2 regions of the Streptomyces panacea genome follow, and region 2 is predicted to be linked to the other one. Evidence: riboswitches for the same ligand, from Rfam matches in the RefSeq annotation. Region 2 holds a riboswitch; the other holds the start of a gene.
What was found. Region 2 has a riboswitch for S-adenosylmethionine ahead of P3L51_RS22590 (aminotransferase class V-fold PLP-dependent enzyme). Riboswitches for the same ligand answer to the same signal wherever they lie in the genome.

Region 1 (3,397 bases), on a different contig from region 2:
GCTCCCGGAACTCCGTGCCGAAGGCCGGCTCCAGCGGTGTCTGGTAGAGCAGGTGGTGGACGAACCAGAGCGTGGAGTTCGCGACGCCGTTGTACGCGTCCGCGTAGACGTCCGGCGGGATGCCGAGCATCCTGACCCGCTGTCCGCCCGTGTCGGCGGTGTCCAGCCGGCCGCCGGTGCGCCGTACGGCCTCGCGGTCGCCGTCACCGAGGGCCGCGCACACCCACACGGCGTTCGTGTCGGGTCCGATGGCCGAGAGTCCGGAGACGAGACCTCCGCCGCCACGCCCGGCGGTCAGCGCGCCGTCCTCGCCGAGCTTGTACGAGACGGGACCGCGATTGGAAGCGACAAGAACCTGGGCGGCGTGCTCGGAGACCATGTGCCGAAACCTAGCCCGTCGTGGAAACGCTCAAACGTACGGTTCCGGTCGGCGTGGATCAGCCACGGCCCCGGCCACGGGCCGCCGCCACCGCCACCACCCCCGCGCCGACGAGGGCGAGCGCCATGCCGCCCAGCAGCCAGAGCTGTTCCGTGGTCAAGGTCACCGCGTTCATCACCATGCGAGGCAATATAGGCAAATCATACGAATAGACCGGCGGTGCCACGCGGCTCCTGGGCCGGTCGGGTCCCCGATCGCCGGACGGGCCGGGAGCGGGCCGGGATCAGGCCGCCCGCCGCGCCTCGTACTCCATGATCTCCCGCATCGGCGGCCGCTCCTGCGTGTCCACCGCGTGCGTACGCGGCTCGAAACCTTCCTCGCCCCGCTCGAACTGCGTCAGCACCGGCCGCACCAGATGCCCCCGCGACAGCCGCAGCTGCGCCGTCCGGTAGATCGCCGCCGCCATCCGCCCCAGCGCCTGGCCGTCCTGGTGCCGGTGCCTGCGCACCCCGACATCGACCTGGCCCAGCGCGTCCAGCCCCACCGTGTGCAGCGCGTCCACCAGCAGGCCCAGCTCCACCCCGTACCCCACGGGGAACGGCAGCCGCTCCAGCAGCGAGCGCCGTACCGCGTACTCGCCGCCCAGCGGCTGCACGAACCCCGCCAGCAGCGGCCAGTGCAGATTCAGCAGCGGACGCGCCACCAACTCGGTCACCCGGCCGCCCTGCCCCGGCTCGTCGCCCAGCGGGCGGTCGTACATCGCCTTCACGAACTGCACGCCAGGCTCGGTGAGCAGCGGCCCCACGATCCCCGACACGAAGTCCGCCGAGAAGTCCTTCAGGTCCGCGTCCACGAAACAGACGATGTCGCCGCTCGTCACCAGCAGCGAGCGCCACAGCACCTCGCCCTTGCCCGGCACCGCGGGCAGCCTCGGCAGGATGTCGTCCCGGTGCACCACACGCGCCCCGGCCGCCGCCGCGACCTCCCCCGTACGGTCGGTCGAGCCCGAGTCGATCACCACCAGCTCGTCGACGAGCGGCGCCGGGCCCGCCATCAGTTCGCGACGGATCACGGACACGATCCGGCCGACCGTGGCCTCCTCGTTCAGGGCCGGGAGCACCACGCTGACCTGCGCACCCTGCTTGGCGGCGACCAGCCGGTCGACCGGCCGGTCCGCCGCCGACCAGGACCGCCGGGCCAGCCAGCGCTCCACCTCTCGCAGCACGTGATCTCCATCTCGCGGATCGGACGAACGTCTCAACCGTCCAGGGGTTCGGTTACAGTCTTGAACAACGCGGATGACCGCCGCATGCCGGGGGTCGTCGTCACGCTGACAATCGAATACCGCTCATCCAGAGGGGCAGAGGGAACGGCCCGTTGAAGCCCCGGCAACCCTCCCGCCGACCGCGAGGTCATGGTGGGGAAGGTGCCAATTCCGTCTTGCGGCGAGATGCGTCGCGAGGAAGATGAGGAAAGGGCCTCGCCTTCATGGCTGTGCAAACTGTTCACCATACTTCCGACACCACTGACGCCCCCGTGGATCTCGGACCCGCCGCCGCCCTCTCGTGCCGCGAATGCGGGGAACGCTTCGAACTCGGCCCGATCTTCGCCTGTCAGAGCTGTTTCGGCCCGCTCGAAGTGGCCTACGACCTGCCGACCGACGGCCCCGAAGAGCTGAAGAAGCGCATCGCCGCCGGTCCCGACAACATCTGGCGCTACGCCCCGCTGCTGCCCGTCCCCGCCGACGTGGCGTCGAAGCCGAACATCAACCCCGGCTTCACCAAGCTCGTCAAGGCCGACAACCTCGCCCGTGAGCTGGGTGTCACCGGCGGCCTGTACGTGAAGGACGACTCCGGCAACCCGACGCACTCCTTCAAGGACCGTGTCGTCGCCATCGCCGTCGAGGCGGCCCGTGCCTTCGGCTTCACCACGCTCTCCTGCTCCTCCACCGGCAACCTCGCGGGCGCCGTCGGCGCCGCCGCGGCGCGCGCCGGCTTCCGCTCCTGCGTGTTCATCCCGCACGACCTGGAGCAGGGCAAGGTCGTCATGGCCGCGATCTACGGCGGCGAACTCGTCGGTATCGAGGGCAACTACGACGACGTCAACCGCTTCTGCTCCGAACTCATCGGGGACCCGCTGGGCGAGGGCTGGGGCTTCGTCAACGTCAACCTCCGCCCGTACTACGGCGAGGGCTCCAAGACCCTCGCGTACGAGATCTGCGAACAGCTCGGCTGGGAGCTGCCCGACCAGCTCGTCATCCCGGTCGCGTCGGGCTCGCAGCTGACGAAGATCGACAAGGGGCTGAAGGAGCTCATCGCGCTCGGCCTGGTCGAGGAGAAGCCGTACAAGATCTTCGGCGCGCAGGCCGAGGGCTGTTCGCCGGTGTCGGTCGCCTTCAAGGCCGGCCACGACGTCGTACGGCCGCAGAAGCCGAACACGATCGCCAAGTCGCTGGCGATCGGCAACCCGGCCGACGGCCCGTACGTCCTGGACATCGCCCGCCGCACGGGCGGCGCCGTGGAGGACGTGAACGACGAGCAGATCGTGGACGCGATCAAGCTGCTCGCGCGGACCGAGGGGATCTTCGCCGAGACGGCGGGCGGGGTGACCGTGGGGGTGACGCGCAAGCTCATCGAGGCGGGTCTGCTCGACCCGGCGCTCACGACGGTCGTGCTGAACACCGGTGACGGGCTCAAGACGCTGGACGCCGTCGCGCCGACGACCGGGCCGACCGCGACGATTCCGCCGAGCCTCGACGCGTTCCGCGAAGCGGGCCTGGCGCGTTGAGCCTCTCGGCACCGGGTCTCCCGACCCCGTCCAGCAGCCCGACCCGCTACTCCCCGGAAGGCAGAAACCGATGAGCGTGAACGTCCGCATCCCCACCATCCTCCGTACGTACACCGGCGGAAAGGCCGAGGTTCCGGCCGAGGGCACGACCCTCTCCCAGGTCATCGAGTCCCTGGAGACGAACCACCCGGGCATCGCCGCCCGCGTCCTGGACGACCAGGGCAAGCTGCG
Region 2 (3,397 bases):
CTGCTGCGCGGCCAGGATCTCGACGCCGGCGCCACGGCCTGGGCCATGGACCGCATCATGAGCGGCGAGGCCACCGACGTGCAGATCGCGGGCTTCGCCGTCGCGCTGCGCGCCAAGGGCGAGACCGTGGACGAGGTCTCGGGACTCGTACGCGCCATGTACGAGCACGCCAGGACCATCGAGGTTCCCGGCGCCACGGTCGATGTCGTCGGCACCGGCGGCGACCTCGCTAAGACCGTCAACATCTCCACGATGGCTGCGATCGTCGTGGCCGGGGCGGGCGGCAAGGTCGTCAAGCACGGCAGCCGCGCGTCGTCGTCCGCGAGCGGCGCCTCCGACGTGCTGGAGAAGCTCGGGGTCAATCTGGAGCTGACGCCGCAGCGGGTCGTGGAGGTCGCCGAGGAGGCGGGCATCACCTTCTGCTTCGCGGTGAAGTTCCACCCGGCCCTGCGGTACGCGGCCAAGGCCCGCAAGGAGCTGGGCGCGCAGACCACGTTCAACATCCTGGGACCGCTCACCAACCCGGCGCGGGTCCGCGCCCAGGCGGTCGGCGTGGCGGACATCCGGATGGCGCCGATCGTGGCCGGTGTCCTCGCCGAGCGGGGCAACTCCTCGCTCGTCTTCCGCGGCGACGACGGCCTGGACGAGCTGACCACGACCGCCACGTCACACGTATGGGTGGTTCGGGACGGCCAGGTCACGGAGCGGGCCTTCGACCCCAGGGACATCGGCCTGGAGCTGGTCCCGGTCGAGGCCCTGCGGGGCGCGGACGCGTCGTACAACGCGGACGTCGCGCGCCGGCTGCTGGCCGGCGAGACCGGCCCCGTACGGGACGCGGTCCTGCTGAACGCGGCGGCGGCGCTGGTGGCGCTGGAGCCGGCCGACGGCACGCTGAACGACCAACTCGCGGCGGGATTCGCGCGGGCGGCGCGGGCGGTGGACTCGGGCGCGGCGAAGCAGGCGCTGGAGCGCTGGGTGGCCGCGAGCAACGCGTAGCGGTCGCCTCTCGCCGGACCAGGACGGCCCGGAGGGTGTCCCGTATCGCGGACGCCGTCTGGGCCGTCGCGCACCGGTGGGGTAATCTCACCCCAGGTCATGAGTGACAGCGACTACGGCCCCGGCCCGCTGTCCGGCAACCCTCCGTCCGTGGCGGGGTGCCCCGGGTGAAGACCAGGCCGCAGGCAGCGAGGTCTGCGGCAAGCGCGGACCCCTGGACATCGTTCGGATGTCGTCATCCCTGGGGTCCTGGTCCTCAAGGGAGCAGTCTCGTGAGCAAGCGAATGCGATAGGGCCTTCGGCCCTTCCGGTGCCCTCTCGCGCCGGAGACAAGGGCCCGAGCCCTCTTCAGTGAGCGCCACCCCCGCTGTCCGTCCCGCGCCGTCACGGCATCCGCCGTCACGACGACGCGTCCGGCTGTCGGGTCCTGATGCCGTTTCCGCCTCGTCCTGCCGGGAGATACCGCCATGTCCGCACCCACCGACGCCCTCGGCCGCACCACCACCGACCAGCCGCTGCCCGTCCTCGGACGTGAGGTCACCGTCCCCCTCGTCACCGGCGGCGAAGTCACCTACGCCGCCCTCGACTACGCGGCCAGCGCCCCCGCACTCCAGCGTGTCTGGGACGACGTCGCCGCCTACGCCCCGTACTACGGCAGCGTCCACCGCGGCGCCGGGTACCTCTCGCAGCTCTCCACCGACCTCTTCGAGAACAGCCGCCGCACCGTCGCCGAGTTCCTCGGCTGCCGCGAGGACGACCAGGTCGTCTTCACCCGGTCCACCACCGACTCGCTCAACCTGCTCGCCGCCGTGCTGCCCGCCGGCTGCGAGGTGTTCGTCTTCGAGACCGAGCACCACGCGTCGCTGCTGCCCTGGCGCGACGCCCGCGTCAGCTACCTCAACGCGCCCCGCACCCCCGGCGAGGCCGTCGCCACACTGGAGCGGGCGCTGGCCGGGCGCGACCCGAAGGGCCCCGCCCTGGTGTGCGTCACCGGCGCCTCCAACGTCACCGGCGAGCTGTGGCCCGTGAGCGAACTGGCCGCCGTCGCGCACGCCCACGGCGCCCGCGTCGTCCTCGACGCCGCGCAGCTCGCCCCGCACCACCCCGTGGACATCGCGGAGCTGGACGTGGACTGGGTGGCCTTCTCCGGGCACAAGCTCTATGCGCCGTTCGGCTCCGGTGTGCTCGCGGGCCGCGCCGACTGGCTTCGGGAGTCGGAGCCGTACCTCGCCGGTGGTGGCGCCAGCCGCAAGGTCGCGCGCCGTGGCGACGGCGGTGTGGACGTCGAGTGGCACACCACCGCGGCCCGCCACGAGGCCGGGTCGCCGAACGTCATCGGCGTGTACGCGATCGCCTCCGCCTGCAAGGCCCTCACCGAGGCGGGCTTCGACCGGCTCGTCGCGCGTGAGAGGGAGCTGGTGGCCCGGGTGCGCGAAGGGCTCGCCCAGGTGCCCGAGGTGCGGGTGCTCTCGCTGTTCGGCGACGACGCGCCCCGGGTGGGCGTCATCTCCTTCGTCGTCGACGGCTGGAACAGCTCCCACTTCGCCGCCGCGCTCTCGGCGGAGTACGGCATCGGCGTACGGGACGGGCTGTTCTGCGCCCACCCGCTGGTCAGGACGCTGCTGGGCGGCGACGCCGGGGACCCGGGGGAGTGCGGCGCGCCGGACGCCGGGCCCGGTGAGAAGTCGCTGAACGCGATCCGGGTCAGCTTCGGGGCCGGCACGCCGGACGAGCACGTGGCGCGTTTCATCGGCGCGGTCCGGGAGCTCGTCCGGGACGGGGCCCGCTGGAACTACCGCACCGAGGACGGCCGTTGCGTCCCCGACCGCGGCTGACGGATCCCGCTCAGGCGTCGAGGCCGATCGCGAACGCCGCTTCCAGGTCGTGCTGGGAGTACGTACGGAACGCCACGTGCGTGTCCGTGGCCTCGACGCCCGGGATCTTGCTGATGCTGCCCGGGATGACGTCCGCCAGATCGTCGTGCCTGGCGACCCGCACCATGGCGATCAGATCGTAGGTGCCGGTGACGGAGAAGACCTCGCTGACGCTCTCCAGCCCCGCGATGGACTCGGCGATCTCGGGGATCCGGTCGACGCTGGTCTTGATGAGCACGATCGCGGTGATCACGGTTGACGTTCTCCCTCGGTGGCCACGAGACGGGGCTTCACTCTAGCCGTACGCCGGAAGAGTCCCCAGGCGGCGACGAAGCCGAGGGCGAAGCCCACCAGATGCGCCAGATAGGCGACGCCCGGGCCCGGCTCGGCGTTCCTGGCCGCCAGCCACTGAAGGACGAACCAGAAGATCAGGACGATCCAGGCGGGGAAGCGCAGCGGCAGGAAGAAAAGGAACGGGAAGAGGCTGGTGACGCGCGCGCGGGGAAAGAGACAGAGGAAGGCGCCGA

Region 1: linked by a shared signal. The riboswitch ahead of thrC (threonine synthase) and the one ahead of P3L51_RS22590 (aminotransferase class V-fold PLP-dependent enzyme) in region 2 are both predicted to bind S-adenosylmethionine.

What each region holds. Positions count from the first base shown of each region.
Region 1 covers NZ_JARJHW010000091.1:21,161-24,557, forward strand. Annotated here, with positions in the region: gene P3L51_RS21395 (alpha,alpha-trehalose-phosphate synthase (UDP-forming)) at 1-379, opposite strand, end outside; gene P3L51_RS21400 (hypothetical protein) at 438-560, opposite strand; gene P3L51_RS21405 (glucosyl-3-phosphoglycerate synthase) at 663-1,604, opposite strand; SAM riboswitch class I at 1,725-1,852, shown strand; gene thrC (threonine synthase) at 1,868-3,166, shown strand; gene P3L51_RS21415 (ubiquitin-like small modifier protein 1) at 3,237-3,397, shown strand, end outside.
Region 2 covers NZ_JARJHW010000102.1:8,943-12,339, reverse strand. Annotated here, with positions in the region: gene trpD (anthranilate phosphoribosyltransferase) at 1-996, shown strand, start outside; SAM riboswitch class IV at 1,092-1,209, shown strand; gene P3L51_RS22590 (aminotransferase class V-fold PLP-dependent enzyme) at 1,464-2,831, shown strand; gene P3L51_RS22585 (Lrp/AsnC family transcriptional regulator) at 2,842-3,123, opposite strand; gene P3L51_RS22580 (rhomboid family intramembrane serine protease) at 3,120-3,397, opposite strand, start outside.